2 regions of the Actinoallomurus rhizosphaericola genome follow, and region 2 is predicted to be linked to the other one. Evidence: riboswitches for the same ligand, from Rfam matches in the RefSeq annotation. Region 2 holds a riboswitch; the other holds the start of a gene.
What was found. A riboswitch is a leader RNA that binds a small molecule or an ion and turns the genes downstream of it on or off. The one in region 2 is predicted to bind cyclic di-AMP.
Positions count from the first base shown of each region.

Region 1 (7,706 bases), on a different contig from region 2:
GCAGACGGTGCTCGACCAGATGTCGGCCTTCACGGCGCTGTCGAAGAACCGCTCCACCGAGCTCACCCAGTTCCTCAACGTCTCCCAGCTGCTGCAGCGGCAGCAGGCGCAGGCGCAGCAGGCGGCCACCGACCTGGCGCAGAAGAAGAAGGACCTCCTCGCCAAGAAGAAGAACATCGAGAAGTCCGTCGAGCAGCAGAAGGCCCTGGTCAAGAAGCTGGGCCCGGCGGCGGACTCCGGCGGTGGCGGCGGTGACGACAGCGGTCCCGTGGCGAGCAACTGCAGCGGCGGTTACCAGGGCTCGGCGACCGGCAAGGCGCGCGTCGTGCTCGAGTGGGCGTACAGCAAGTGCGGTACCCCCTACCTCTACGGCGGCACCGGCCCGCGGTACGACTGCTCCGGTTTCACGATGAAGGCCTACGCGGCGGCCGGGGTGAGCATCCCCCGCGTCGTCCCGGACCAGTACAACGCCACGAGCCGGGTGCAGCGAAGCAACCTGTCCCCAGGCGACCTCGTCTTCTTCGACGACCTCGGGCACGTCGGCATCTACGTCGGCGGCGGCAAGTTCATCCACTCGCCGCACACGGGCTCGTACGTCAAGATCGACAGTCTGAGCAACGTCTGGTACAGCTCGCACTACGTCGGTGCGGGCGCGCTCTAGGGACGGATCATCATGGCCAAGGAGCGTACGCACATGCCCAGGACCGGCCGTCGGTTCATGACGACCGTGGGGTTCCTCGCCGTCGCCGGGCTCGCCCTTCCCGCGGTGCCCGCGCACGCCGACCCCGGCGCCTCGCTGAGCGCGGCGAAGAAGCAGCTGGCGCAGCTGAACGACAAGGTCGACCAGCTGAGTAACCAGTACAACCAGACCAAGGCCGACTGGAAGGCCGCCCAGAGCCGGGTGAACGCGCTGAGCAAGTCGGTCCAGGCCGAGCGCAAGACCTTCCAGCAGCTGCGGCTGCGGGTCGCCCAGCTCGCCGCCGAGGCCTACAAGACCGGGGACAACGGCTCGATCCCCACGCTGGTCGGCTCCAACAACCCGGACGCCGTGCTCTCGCAGATGTCGGCGTTCACCGAGCTCGCGCACAACCGTACGGCCGAGTTCCAGCAGTACCTCGCCTCCGCGCAGCGGCTGGAGCGTGAGCAGGCGCTGCGCGTCCAGGCCGCCCAGCAGCTATCGGCGAAGAAGACCCAGCTCGACGCGCAGCGCAAGCAGGCCAACGCGGCCATCCAGAGGCAGCTCAAGCTGGTCCACCGGCTCGGCGCGGGCATCGACCCGGGCAGTTCCAAGGAGAACTGCTCCGTCCTGGCGTCGGGCAAGGCGGAGATCGTGCTGCAGTTCGCCTGCGCCCAGCTCGGCAAGCCGTACGTCTTCGGCGGCGCGGGCCCGAGCACCTGGGACTGCTCCGGGATCACGATGGTCGCCTACCGCAAGGTGGGCATCAAGCTCAACCACTGGGTGCCGGACCAGTGGGACGCCAGCCGCCGGGTCTCCAAGGCCGACCTGCAGCCCGGTGACCTGGTGTTCTTCCACGACCTGGGGCACGTCGGCTTCTACCTGGGCAACGGCAAGTTCCTGCACGCCCCGCACACCGGCGACGTCGTGAAGATCTCCAACCTCAGCGACTCCTGGTACGCCTCCACCTTCATGGGCGGCGGCCGGCTGCTCTGAGACCAGGCGGCAAGGTCGCTCTGAGAGCGGCCGGTACGGTCGCCGCGCGACCGGACGACAACTGAACAAAGGACGCCGACAGGCCGGGGGGACGGACTCCCGGCCGGCGCACCGAGGCGCGGACCGGATCCGGTCGGCCTGCCGGCGTCAGACCTTTCGAATCTTCCGCACCGATGGTGCGGATCGCGGCGCACGCCATGTGCCGCTCGGCCGGGGCCTCCGTCAGCGAGGCGCGTAGTGGTACGCGCCGCGTGGGCGTGCCGCTCCCGGTCTGTCAGAGATGCAGAGAAACGGTCATCACCGAAGTGGCCCGACCGGGCCGACGATGGCCGTGAGCGCCTAATCCGTGGGCACACGGAGCCGGGGAACCGAGCGCGCCTGACGGCGCGGGTCTTCACGGGGGTGAATCGGGGCGCCTGTTCTCCCACAGGCATGCCGTAGGGCGTCTTCCAGCCCGAACCCGACAGCTAACCCGGTAGGCGTAGTGGAAGGAGAGACCTCTGTCTCGCAACCCCTCGACCGCTTCGTCCCTGCGCCTCCGCCTCGCCGGAGGCATGGTCGCCGCGGGTGCGGTCCTCGCACCCGTCGCCCTGACGGCCACCGCCGCGCACGCCGCGGCCCCCCAGACGGCCGTCACCGTCGCCAAGGCGCAGCCGAAGCACAAGTCCTGGAGCCAGCGGCACAAGGTCGGTCTGAAGGCGGTCGCCATCGCCCGCAAGCAGATCGGCAAGTGGTACCGCTACGGGGGCGCCGGGCCCAGGACGTTCGACTGCTCCGGTCTGGTGCAGTACTCCTACCGCAAGGCCGGTATCCGGCTGCCGCGCACCGCGGGCCAGCAGCACCGCCACATCAAGCGGCACGTGCGGTGGAAGAACCTCGCGGCGGGTGACCTGGTGTACTTCAACGGGAACCAGCACACCGGGATCATCTCCAAGGTCGTCGGCCACAAGATCTACATGATTCACGCGTCGCACACGGGCACGCGGATCAAGCAGGTCCGGATCGACAACAACAGTTACTACCGCCACGCGTTCTATGGCGCCGCCCGCCCCTACTGAGCCGGGCTGAACGCCGCGCCGGCGCCGCGATGGCACGCCATCCGGGGCCGAACCGGCTGATCATCGCCGGGGCCGTCCACACGGACGGCCCCGGCGTTCTCAGTTTCGCCCGCTACCATCACGCCCATGTCGTCGGCGGGCACCTGGCAGGGTCGGGTCGCCGCGCTGACCGGAGCGGCGATCGCGCTGCAGCTGGTCACCGCGGTCGGCTACGCCACCCTGCACCGCGAGACGGGGCATGCGGCCGCGTCGCTGCGGAGCGCGACCACGGCGCCCGCGCCCACTCCGGCCGTGGTGGCGTCCCTCCTGCAGCGCCGTTCCCGCGCCGTCCTCGGCCATGACCGCGCCGCCTTCCTCGCCACCGTCGACCCGTCGGCGCAGGCGTTCCGCGCCGGGCAGCAGACGCTGTTCGACAACCTGGCGAAGGTGCCCCTGGCGGCCTGGCGTGAGTCGCTCGCGGACACGCGTGCCGCCGCGGCCGCCGACGACGGCTGGACGGCGCGGCTGACCCTCACCTACCGGCTGCGCGGCTTCGACTCGAGAGACGTCGCCTACACGCAGTACCTCACCTTCGAGCGGCGCGGGGACACCGGCTGGGTCGTGTCCGGCGACGGCTCCGCGCACGGTCTGCGCGACGACCCGCAGATCTGGGACGGACCGGACCTGACCGTCATCAAGGGCCGGTACAGCCTGGTGCTCGCCGAAGGGGGCTCGGCGGTCGGTGACGGCTCCCCGGCCGGCGACGGCTCGGCGGCCGGGGACGGGACGGGAGCCGGGGACGGCACCGGAGCCGCCGGCGGGGCGGAGACGCGGACCGCCGACCTCCGCGACATCGCCCGCCGGCTCGACACGGGCGTCGGTCTCGTCTCCAAGGTCGTGGGCGACCACTGGTCACGGCGGGTCGTGGCGCTCGCGCCCGCGACGGAGCAGCAGGCCGAGGAGCTCGCCGGGGACGTCCGCAACCTCGGCGACATCGCCGCGCTCGCGACCGTCAGCGGCGGCGGCGGAGACCCGGACGGCGGCGCGGATCGCGTCGTCATCAGCCCCACCGCGTTCGGCCGGCTGAACGGGCTCGGCCGGCACGTCGTGCTCACCCACGAGCTCGTCCACGTCGCGATGGGCGGCGCCCGTGACAGCCGCACTCCGATGTGGCTGGTCGAAGGGCTCGCGGACTACGTCGGCTACAAGGACTCCGGCGTCTCGACCCGCGCGGCGGGGCGCGAGCTGGCCGGTCTGATCTCCTCCGGCGGCCTGCCGTCGTCGCCGCCGGGCCGGAGCGCGTTCACCGGATCGGGCGAGCGCCTGTCGGCCGCGTACGAGGAGGCGTGGCTGGCCTGCCGGATGATCGCGGAACGCTACGGTGAGGGCAGGCTGGTGCGGCTCTACCGCACCGCCGAGGCCGAACCCGGCAGCGCCGGAGACCCGCGGATCGAGGACCGGGCCCTGCGCGCCGTCCTCGGCGTCGATTCGAGCCGGTTCGCCGCACAGTGGCGCGCCTACCTGCGAAAGGAGCTGACGTGACGGAGGCCGGTGGCCTGGAGGACGCCGGGCCGCCCCTGCGCGCGGAGGCCGAGCACCGGTCCGCCACGCGGGTGGCGTCGCACGGGGCGTCCCGCCGCGCCGCGGCCGTCGCCGCCGTGGTCCTGGGCGCGTTGCTGGTCGTCGTGGTGGCGCTGGTGACCCCCTGGCATCCCCTCGCCGGAGGCCGGGCCGCCCCGGACCCGGCGCTGGACTTCACGCGAGATCAGCTCGCCCACAGCGAGAGCTTCAGCGCCGCGCTGAACGGCCCCGCGTACGGCGGACTCCTCGCCGGACTGCTCGTGGTCCTCGTCCTCGGCCTGACGCCCTGGGGCGCCCGGCTGCTCGGCGCGGCCATCCGGTGGCGGTCCCCTTCGGAGACGAGGCCGCGGCTCTGGCGGCACGGCCTGCGGCTGCTCGCCGTCGCGGTGGTGCTGTCCGCGCTCACCCAGCTGGTCGCGCTGCCGTTCGGCGCGTGGTCGGAGTCGGTGCTGCGGCGGTACGGCCTGTCCACCCAGGGCTGGGGCTCGTGGCTCGGCGACCGGCTCACCGGATTCGGCGTGAGCCTGGTGATCTGGGTCGTCGCGCTGCTCGGCCTGCATCTGCTCATCCGCCGGTTCCCCCGCCACTGGTGGGCGGGCGCGGCCGTCGGCGGCTTCCTGCTGGTCACCGCGGTCTCGTACGCCTACCCGGTGGTCGTGGAGCCGCTGTTCAACGACTTCACCTCGATGCCCGCCGGGCCGCTGCGCACGGACCTGCTCCGGATGGCGCGCGCGGACGGCGTGCCGGTGCGCGACGTCCTCGTCGCCGACGCGTCCAAGCGCACGACGGAGCTGAACGCCTACGTCTCGGGGTTCGGCTCGACCCGGCGGATCGTGGTGTACGACACGCTTCTCGCGTCCCAGTCGCCGCAGGAGGTCGAACTCGTCGTCGCGCACGAACTCGGCCACGCCAAGCGGAACGACGTGCTGACCGGCACCCTCGTCGGCGGGCTGGGGGTCGCGACCGGCGCCTGCGTCCTCTACCTGGTGATGACCTCGCCGCGCCTGCTGCGCCGGGCCGGGGTCCGGTCGGCGGCCGACCCGCGGTCGACCGCGCTGCTGCTCGCCGCCGTGACCGTCCTCGCCCAGGCGGCCGGGCCCGTGCAGAACCTCGTCAGCCGCCACATCGAGGCACGGGCCGACGCGCACTCCCTCGCGCTCACCCGCGACCCGGCGACGTTCATCGCGATGCAGCGGTCGCTCAGCCTCCGCAACCTCGACGACCTGTCCCCGGGGCCGTTCGCCTACGCGCTGTGGAACACCCACCCCTCCGGGCCGGAGCGCATCGCCATGGGGCGTGCGTGGGCCCGCCTGCACCACGTGCCGGTGCCCCCGGCGAGCGTACGCCCCTGACCGCGGTCGCGATCAGGGGCGTACCCGGGGTGCGGGCGGCGGCTACTGCGGGACCGGGCTGGCCTCGACGGAGCGCCGGGCTCCGAACGGGGAGCCGACCGGCAGGGAGTACCGGCCGTCCATCCCGTTGACCACGCCGGCCGCCGACGTGTACCAGGCGACCGCGGCGGTGAGGACGCCCACCCAGCCGCCGAACTTGATCGTGCCGCTGCTGTGCGAGAAGTTGCCGATGAACAGGATGATCTCGGTGAGCTCCAGCGTGAGGAACACTCCGAAGACCGCCGCCGTCACCTGCGTGCTCCACAGGAGCATGTACGTGTTGAAGATCGCGAAGGCGAGGAGGATCCAGCCGAGGTCGTTCTGGATCAGATCCTCCGGGTTCGCCTTCGTGGCCGCCGCCGTCGCCGCGGCCGTGGGCGCGACCCACCGGACGTACAGCCCGAGGCCGATCCAGAACCCGCCGTACGTCGCGAACGCGGTCGCGCCGAAGACGTTGCGGTTGCGGAACTCCCACATGCCGGCCAGCAGCTGGACCAGGCCGCCGTACGCGAACGCGTATCCGAGCCAGGCGTCCGTGCCGTCGGTCCACCCGGCGTTCTTTGCGGAGAGAAGGAAGGTGGTCAGCGCGAACGCCGCCAGCCCGAGGGGGGCGGGATCGGCTATCGCGGAGACCGGAGTCGGGGGTCGGGGGCTTTCGGTCATGGGTGGCTCCTCCTCGTCGTGAAGCTCACCGCCGTACCTCGTCAGGTCCGCTTCGCATGCTTCGCAGGCCGGGCGGGGGCCGGGCGGCCAGGACGCGCGTAACCACATTAACTCCCTGTTTCGCTCTGGTCACGGGGCCGCGTAAGAGTGATCGTGAAACACGCGCGATCCTGCGTAAGAGGGATCGCGGAACACGCGCGATCCTGCGTAAGAGGGATCGCGGAACACGTGCGATCCTGGCAGCGATGAGGAAGACGCTCGTCGTGACCAACGACTTCCCGCCCAGGCCGGGCGGCATCCAGGCGTTCGTGCACAACCTGGCGGTCCGCCGGCCGCCGGGCTCCCTCGTCGTGTACGCCCCCGCGTGGGAGGGCGCCGCCGAGTTCGACGCCGCGCAGCCGTTCCCAGTGGTCCGCCACCCCAGGCCGCTCATGCTCCCGGTCCCGCCGGTGCTCCGGCGCGCCACCGAGATCGTCCGCGCGGAGGGCTGCGACTCGGTGGTCTTCGGTGCGGCGGCGCCGCTCGGGCTGCTGGCGCCGCGGCTGCGGCGGGCCGGCGTCGAGCGGTTCGTCGGGATCACGCACGGCCACGAGGCGGGCTGGGCGGCACTGCCCGGGTCGCGGCGGCTGCTGCGCCGCATCGGGGACGAGGTCGACGTGCTCACCTACCTGGGGGAGTACACCCGCAGCCGGATGGCCCGCGCGCTGTCGCCCGCGGCGGTGGCGCGGATGCGGCGGCTGGCCCCCGGCGTCGACGAGACGGTGTTCCATCCCGGAGCCGGGGGAGAGGAGATCCGGGCCCGGCACGGCCTGGCGGACCGCCCGGTCGTCGTCTGCGTCTCCCGCCTGGTGCCCCGCAAGGGGCAGGACGCGCTGATCCGCGCCTGGCCGCGGGTGCGGCGCGTCGTCCCGGACGCCGCCCTCCTGATCGTCGGCGGCGGCCCGTACCGCTCGGCGCTCGAACGGCTCCGCGCCGACCTGGGCGTCGCCGACGCCGTGCGCCTGACCGGCACGGTCCCGTGGGAGGAGTTGCCGGCGCACTACGACGCCGGCGACGTGTTCGCCATGCCCTGCCGGACCCGCCGTCGCGGCCTCGACGTCGAGGGACTGGGCATCGTGTACCTCGAGGCGTCCGCCACCGGCCTCCCGGTGGTGGCGGGGGCCTCCGGCGGTGCCCCCGACGCCGTTCTCGACGGTGAGACCGGCGTCGTGGTCGACGGCGACTCGGTCGACGCGGTCGCCGACGCGGTGATCGGCCTGCTGCGCGACCCGTCCGCGGCCCAGGCGATGGGCAAGCGCGGGCGCTCGTGGGTCGAGCGCGAGTGGCGCTGGGAGGTCCAGGCCGCCCGCTTCGCCGCCCTTC
Region 1 covers NZ_JAMXMW010000011.1:165,816-173,521, forward strand. Annotated here, with positions in the region: gene NE234_RS45460 (C40 family peptidase) at 1-661, shown strand, start outside; gene NE234_RS24355 (C40 family peptidase) at 695-1,672, shown strand; cyclic di-AMP (ydaO/yuaA leader) riboswitch at 1,999-2,169, shown strand; gene NE234_RS24360 (C40 family peptidase) at 2,227-2,730, shown strand; gene NE234_RS24365 (gluzincin family metallopeptidase) at 2,857-4,251, shown strand; gene NE234_RS24370 (M48 family metallopeptidase) at 4,248-5,642, shown strand; gene NE234_RS24375 (acetate uptake transporter) at 5,685-6,344, opposite strand; gene NE234_RS24380 (glycosyltransferase family 4 protein) at 6,590-7,706, shown strand, end outside.
Region 1: it holds a riboswitch for cyclic di-AMP, as region 2 does, so the genes downstream of both, NE234_RS24360 (C40 family peptidase) here and NE234_RS07935 (CHAP domain-containing protein) in region 2, are expected to answer to the same signal.

Region 2 (7,706 bases):
GTCACCGAGTGCGTCGGCGGCGGCCACGACATCGTCGAGGACGACCTGCACCAGCGGTACGAGACGGCCTGCGACCCCCGCCTCAACCGCGGCCAGGCCCTCGACCTGGCGTTCATGGTCGCGGAGATGTACCGCGTCGGGAAGTGATCCCCGGCTCTCGCCGCTGAGCGGGTCCGCGTGGCCGTCTGATGCCACGCGGACGACGCCGGCGGAGAAACGGATCGGCGGGCGATCCGGGTGTGCTCGTCTCCGACCACGCGGACGACGCCGGCGGAGAGACGGGCCGGGGCGGGCGATCCGGGTCTGCTGGTCTCAGACCACGCGGACCGCGCCCGCGAAGGGGCGGGTCGACAGGTCGGCGATCCGGACGTGGTCGCCGGTGTGCGGCGCGTGGATGAACTTCCCGTCGCCGATGTACATCCCCATGTGGTGGATGTCGGAGTAGAAGAAGACGAGGTCTCCCGGCTCCAGCTGGTCCCGGGAGACGTGCACCCCGGCGTTCCACTGGTCGCCGCCGTAGTGCGGCAGGTTGATGCCGACCTGTTCGTAGGCCCACATGGTCAGGCCCGAGCAGTCGAAGCCCTGGCCGGGCGTCGCGCCGCCCCAGACGTACGGGACGCCGAGCTGGCTCAGCGCGGCCCGTACGGCGCCGACCGCCTTGCCGGGACCGCCGGGGATCTCGGGCACCTTCTCGCCCTTACCGGCGCGCTCGACGGCGTCCTGCAGGAGCGGCTTACGGACCTTCTCCAGCTCGGCGCGGATGGTGGCGCGCTGCCGGGCGAGCCGGCTTCTGAGGACGGCCGCCTCCGCGGCGCGGTCACCGGCGTCCTGGCCGGTCCGCTGGGCGTTCTGGATCGCCTCGGTGAGCTGCCGGATCTCGGTGTCGTCCTGCTGCGTGAAGTAGTGCAGGGTCGAGGCCCGGTCCAGCAGCGCGCGCGGGTCCGAGGACGCGAGCAGGGCGGGTGAGTCGTCGGCCGTGCCGTTCATGTAACGAATGGCGGCGAACCGGCCGACCTTGCGCTGGATGGCCTTCAGCGTTACGGCGGCGCGGGCCGAGGTCTGGCCGGCGACGGCGGCGGCCCGCTGAGCCTGCTCCAGGCGCACCTTAAGGCCGTTGTACTGCTCGGTGAGCTGTTCGAGCCGGTCACTCAGTTGGCCGGCGCGCTGCCGGAGCGCGTCGATGCGAGGGCCGGGGCGTGCCGTGTCGGCCAGTGCGGGCGGCGCGAGCCCGGCGACGACGAGGGCGAAGGTCACGACCGCCGTACGGCGGGCCGTGCCCTTCCCGGGATGAAGAGGGTCGCGGGTGTCCGCGGCGCGGGATCGATCCATCCAGATGCTCCTCTCCTCAGGCCGCCTACCGGGTTAGCTGACGGGTTCGGACGAGAAGGAGCCCTACCGCGGGCCGTCGGCGACGGACGCGGATTCACCCCGGTGCGAAGACGAGGGAACGCCCCGTGCCTCCGTGAGTGGGTCCCCGGTTCCCCGGCGCGCCACGGCGCGACGGGCGATTCGGCGGTCCGGCCGTCTCTCGGCCGGTGACGACTCGCTGGAGATTAACGGATGGTGACGGGGCGTCCAACGCGAACATGCGGAGATGGCCCGGGGGATCGCAGGATGGTCACTCCGGGTGATGTACGGCTGGTCCTTTGCGCCTAGACGCCGCGGTCCCCGCCTGCCTCCGGGTGGGAGGAGACGGGGACCGCGCGGACGGCGCTGCGAGCGGCTCGGCGCCGCGGCTCAGGCCACGGACCTCGGGACGAGGGCCGCAGTGCCCTCGCCCTCAGGCCACGGACCTCGGGGTGAGGGCCTCAGGACAGGACGGACTCGGACTGCGTCTCGGACTCGGTCTCGAGCGAGCCGTTCTGCGACACCGCGGCGTGCAGGGTGTTCCAGAACGCCAGCTCGACGTCCTCCTCCAGCTCCGCGATCTTGCCCCAGAACTCCTGGTCCTCGGCCTTCGCGGCGGCCTCGGCGGACAGGACCGGCATGAGCTGGGTGCTGGCGTCGGCCGCGTCCAGGTCGGCCACGCTGACCTCGGCGGGCAGCTCGACCGGCGTGCGGTGGTGCTTGCCGCGCTTGCGGACCCGGACGTTCGGCGCCGAGACGGGCACCTTGACCTTCGACTTGCCGACGGCCAGGGCCACCGTCCCGAACAGCACGACGGCCAGCAGCCCGGTCAGGGCGGCCTGCTGGTCCGGCAGGGGAGCCGACGGGGCGGCCGAGTCGTGGGCCGCGGTCGTGTGCGCGTCGACCTGCGCCTGGACGTCTTTGCCGATCTCCTTGACGGCGGGCGGGGGCGCGGCGTGCTTCGGAGCGTAGTTCTGGTCGGCCTGGGTCGTCTGCGGGGCGGCCGGCGCCGCCTTGACCTTGACCTTCGAGGGATAGCCGAACCCGACCACCTGGCTGATGTCCCGGGTGGCGCGCGTCAGCGCGTTGTTGTGGTTGGCCTCGATGGTGTGCAGCGTGTGGCCGTCGACCCGCTCGACGATGCCGACGTGCTCGATGTCGCCGATGCTCTTGCCGCCCGACCACGAGAAGAAGACGATCGCGCCGGGCTCGGCCTTGTGGCCCCAGGCGCCCTGCTTCTTGAACCACTTGGCGTGGTCGGGGGTGTAGGCGAACTGGCCGGTCCAGTCCTCGACGCCGGCCTTGTCGGCCGCCCACGCGAGGAACATGTCACACCAGGCCGACGTCTTGTAGACCGGGTCCTTGTCGACATGCGTGCTGTACCAGTCGCCGAATTTCGTGTAGCCGCTGGCTTTCTCGTGATAGCCGAGCTGACTCTTGGCGACCTCTAGCAGTTTTTGACCTACTGAATCCATTCGCTCCCCTTTTACCGCCTACCGGGTTAGCTGACGGGTTCGGGCCAGAGGTAGCCCTACCGTGCGTGACGGATTCACCCCGAGGGACTGATGGGTCCCCGGCTCCCACGACGCTGGTTGCGCCGCCGGGACTCGGCGGTCGGCCTGCAACCCCCTGGTTGGAGGTTGGTCACAGCCCGATCTCGGCGAAATCTAGCCGAACTCTCGCAACAACGGCAACGCGTTCGGAAACGAAAGTCTGACACCGATTGCTCACCGAGCGTAGCCGCGCGTGGAGGTGCCCGGCCGGGTAACGCACGAAAAGGCGCTCTCACGTGCGGCGGAGCGCGCCGGGCGAAGTCGGCGGCGGTTTCGGGCGGAGCAGAGCCGAGCAGCGGACCGTCCCATAAAAAGTGACGAACACGGCATTCGGCAGGGTCCTCTCGGCGAACATCCGGCCCCCACGGGCGCATACGCCGGCGAGTCGCGGGTCGGCCCTCTCGCCGTGCGACCCGTGACGCGCGGACCCTCTCGCCGTGCGACCCGTGATGTGCCGCAGGCCACCGGCGCTCGTTCACCGGCGCTCGTTCATCGGCGCCCTAACCGATCCTGAAGCGCACCTTAAGCCCCTTACGCGGAGGTTCCCCGGCCGCTTCGCTGAACGCCTGACGCGGTCGTACGGAGTCGTTCAAGTCGCATGAAGAAGAAGGGGAACACGTGAACAGCAGGATGATCGGCAGAAGGTCGTTCCTGGCGTCGACGGCCGCCCTCGGCGCCCTGGCCCTCGGCGGGGGAGCGACGGGATGCGCCCCGTCGTCCCGGGCCCGGAGCACGGCGGCGACCGCGGGCGGCCTGCCGCTCACCGCCGTGAACCGGACCGGCGCGCATGCCGCCGCGCCGGTCTACATGTACGTCCTCGGGGTCGACCCGGCGACCGGCGCGCAGGGGCACGTGACGGCGGACGGCGCGTTCGTCCCCTGCGCGGCGTCGGACAACGGACCGGACGGGTTCGCCGACTACGCGATCCCGTTCCGCGACTCCGGCAAGGCGACCGTCGTCCTGCCGAAGATGTCGGGCCGGGTCTACTTCTCGATCGGCGACCGGCTGCGCCTGAAGGTCGTCACCGACGGGAACGGCAGGCCCGCCCTCCAGTATCCGGCGGGCTGGGTCGGTACGGACCCGAACTACCGGATCCTGCACGACTGGATCGAGTTCACCTACAACGACGCCGGGATGTTCTGCAACACGACCGCGGTCGACATGTTCAGCGTCCCGCTCGCGATCCGGCTCGCCGGAACCCGCACCCGGACCACCGGCACCCTGGTGCCCGGAGGCCGTGACCGGATCTTCGCCGCGGTGGCGGCGCATCCGGACTTCGCCCGGCTGGTCGTAGGGGACCGGCTGCGGGTCATCGCGCCCGGGCACGGCATCGAGGCGGGCCTGTTCCCGGCCGACTACTACGACTCCTACATCGACGCGGTGTGGAGCAGGTACCGGGGGACGCCGCTGACGGTGCGGACGGACGCCGGCACGTACACCGGGAGGGTCACCGGGGAACGCCTCACCTTCAGCGGCGGCGCCCGGACCCCCGCGTCCGTCGCCAGGCCGTCGACCCGCGACGTCCTGTTCTGCGACGGCGCGCTCGCGGCGCCGAACGACGGAGTCACCGGACCGGTCGCCGCGATCCTCGGCGCGGCCTTCAACCGCTCGACGCTCCTCTCGGACGCGTCTCAGCCGGTCACCGATCCCGCCCGGTACTACCGGGAGGCCGTGACCAACCACTACGCCAAGGCGATGCACGAGGCCGCCGCGGACGGCGCCGCGTACGGCTTCGCCTTCGACGACGTGGCCGGCCACGCCTCCTACATCCAGGACGGCGCGCCCACGTCGGTGACGGTGACGCTGACGCCGTTCTGAGCCGGCGCCCTGATGGCCGGAATCGGTCACTGAGGGACCTAGGGGGCGAAACGCCGCCCGTCCGCGCCCGTCCGGCTCCGGCCGGTCGCGGACGGCGCTCCGGCCGTTCCCGGGGCGTCCGGTGTCGGCCCAGGTGAGGCGCGGTGTCCCGGCGCGGGTCCGGCACCGGCCGCGGCGTGTCCCGCCGGGACGGGACTCGCCGCGGCCGACCGGTTCCGCGGCGACGCCTCGTGCTCCGTACGGCCGGGCGGGACGGCGGAACGCGTCTCCGGCCGAGCGGCGGCCGTTCGTCTTCCTGTTTGAATCATGACCCGGGAGATGGAGGGGCGCCGGTGACGGAGGAGGCCGCGGTCATGAGCGAGACGACGTCCGGAAGTCAGGCGGGCGGGCCGGCCTGGTGACGGGGGGAGCCCCCACCGGCCGGAGCGCCGCGCGGGACTCCGCGTGAGACGCCGTGCGGACGAACGGGACGGTGGGTGACCCGTGGCGTTCTACGGTGGCCGCGGGCTGCACGGCCAGACCGTCGAGGCCGTCGCCGACATGATCTTCGCAGGGGAGTTCCGGGAGGGCGACGGCATCGACGTGGCCGCACTCCAGGAGAGGCTCGGCGTGAGCTCCACCGCGCTGCGCGAGGCGTTGAAGGTGCTGACGGCCAAGGGCCTCATCCTGGCCCGGCCCAAGCGCGGCACGTTCGTCCGGCCCCGCTCGGACTGGAACCTCCTGGACGGCGACGTCATCCGGTGGAAGTTCGCCGCCGGACCGGACGACGCCTTCCTCCGCGACCTGCACGAGATCCGGTCCATCATCGAGCCGAGCGTCGCCGGGCTCGCCGCCTCCCGGCGCGACGCGGTCCACCTGATCACCCTGGAGCGGGCGCTGCAGCGGATGGAGCGGGCGCGCGGGGACGTCACCGAGGTCACCGCCGCCGACGTCGAGTTCCACCGGGCGCTGCACCTGGCCACCGGCAACGAGATGCTGATCCGGATGGACGTCATGATCAACGCCGGCCTGGCCGGCCGCGACGCGCTGACGCACGGAGCGGCCGGAGGCGCCGACACGGTCCCGGGCCACCGGGCGGTCCTGGAGGCCGTGCGGGCCGGCGACGGCGACGCCGCCGAGGAGGCCATGCGGGCGCTGCTCCCGCGACGCGTGCGGACATGACGACCTCGGGCGCGAGCGATCTCCCCGGCCAGGCCGACGCGAGCCCGGCCTGGCCGGTGAGCTCAGGCGCGACGCGGGCGGCCTCCTCGGCCGGCGCCGGCCCGGGCCCGGCCGGTGACCTCAGGCGGTCGCGGACGGACCAGGACTCCCCGGCCGGCGCGGCCTCGGGCTCCCGCCGGGGGCCTCAGGAACGGGTGCCGGCACGGACGGCGTCCTCGATCGGTGTGTCACCGCCGACGAGCTCCAGTGTCCGCCCGGCGGTGCCGGGGGTGTCGAGCAGCGCGGCGATCACCTGAGCCACGTCGGCACGGGTCACCGCGCCCGGCGGCACGGAATCCTCCAGCCGTACGCGGCCGGTCGCCGGGTCGTCGGTCAGCCGCCCCGGCCGCAGGATCGTCCAGTCCAGGTCGCGCCTGCGCAGGTCCTGTTCGGCCGCCGTCTTGGCCTCGATGTAGGCGGCCCAGACCTCGTCGCGACCGGGCTCCGGAGGCCGGCCGGCGCCCATCGAGGAGATCTGCACGAACCGGCGGACACCGGCCCGCTCGGCCGCGTCCGCGAGCAGGACCGAGGCGGCGCGGTCCACCGTGTCCTTGCGGGTGGCGCCGCTGCCCGGCCCCGCGCCCGCCGCGAACACCACCGCGTCGGCCTGGTCCAGGTGCACCGCGACGTCCTCCAGGCTCGCGGACTCCAGGTCGCAGACCACCGGGGCGGCGCCGGTGCCCGCGACGTCGGCGGCGTGGTCCGGATTGCGGATCAGCCCGACGACGCCGTCACCGCGCGCCGCCAGCAGCTCTTCGAGGAGGAGGGCGATCTTGCCGTGCCCTCCGGCGATCACGATTCTCATGCGTTCCTCAACGTGCCGATGCGGCGACGACCTTCCCCGGTGTCGCCGGTCTCACCCGATCTCCAGCACGATCTTCCCGCGGGTGTGCCCTTCGGCGCTCAGCCGCTGCGCCTCGGCCGCCTCGCCGAGCGGGAAGGTCCTGGCGACGGTGACGTTCAGCCGCCCGTCGTCGGCCAGTCCCGCGAGCGCGGCGAGGTCGGTCGCATCCGGCCGGACGAAGACGTACCGTCCCCCGCGGTCCCGGACGGACGGGTCGACGATCGACGCCCAGCGTCCCTTGTCGGTCAGCAGCTCCGGCGTAACGTCGATGGCCTCCCCGCCCACGAGGTCGAGCGCGGCGCTCACCCCGGTCGGGGCCAGGCGGCGGACCTCGTCCGCGAGCCCGGGCCCGTACGCCACCGGCTCGGCGCCGAGCTCACGCAGGTAGTCGTGGTTGTGCGGGCCGGCCGTGCCGATGACGCGGGCGCCCTTGGCCCGCGCGATCTGCACGGCGAACGAGCCGACGCCGCCCGACGCGTTGTGAATGAGCACCGTGTCGTCGGGAGTGACGGCCAGGGCCTTCGTGAGCGCCTGGTAGGCGGTCAGCCCGGCCAGCGGGATGCCCGCCGCCTCCGCCCAGGACAGCCTCTTCGGCTTGCGGCCGAGCGTGCGCACCGGCGCCGAGACCAGCTCGGCGTACGTGCCACGGCCGATGTGGTCCTCCCGGACGTAGCCCATGACCTCGTCCCCGGGGGAGAACTCGCTGACGGCCGGCCCGACCCGCTCGACCACGCCCGCCACGTCCCAGCCGGGGATGACGGGGAAGTCCGTGGCGAACAGACCGTCGAGGTTGCCCTCCCGGATCTTCCAGTCGACCGGGTTCACACCGGCCGCCTTGACACGGACGAGCACGAAGTCCGGTCCGACCTTCGGCTCGGGCACGTCGGTGAGCTCGAGTACGTCCGGGCCGCCGTATCGCTGCATCGTTATCGCTTTCACACATC
Region 2 covers NZ_JAMXMW010000003.1:47,706-55,411, reverse strand. Annotated here, with positions in the region: gene NE234_RS07945 (class II 3-deoxy-7-phosphoheptulonate synthase) at 1-147, shown strand, start outside; gene NE234_RS07940 (NlpC/P60 family protein) at 313-1,329, opposite strand; cyclic di-AMP (ydaO/yuaA leader) riboswitch at 1,335-1,517, opposite strand; gene NE234_RS07935 (CHAP domain-containing protein) at 1,809-2,822, opposite strand; cyclic di-AMP (ydaO/yuaA leader) riboswitch at 2,823-2,970, opposite strand; gene NE234_RS07930 (beta-1,3-glucanase family protein) at 3,531-4,718, shown strand; gene NE234_RS07925 (FadR/GntR family transcriptional regulator) at 5,202-5,879, shown strand; gene NE234_RS07920 (SDR family oxidoreductase) at 6,064-6,723, opposite strand; gene NE234_RS07915 (NADP-dependent oxidoreductase) at 6,775-7,701, opposite strand.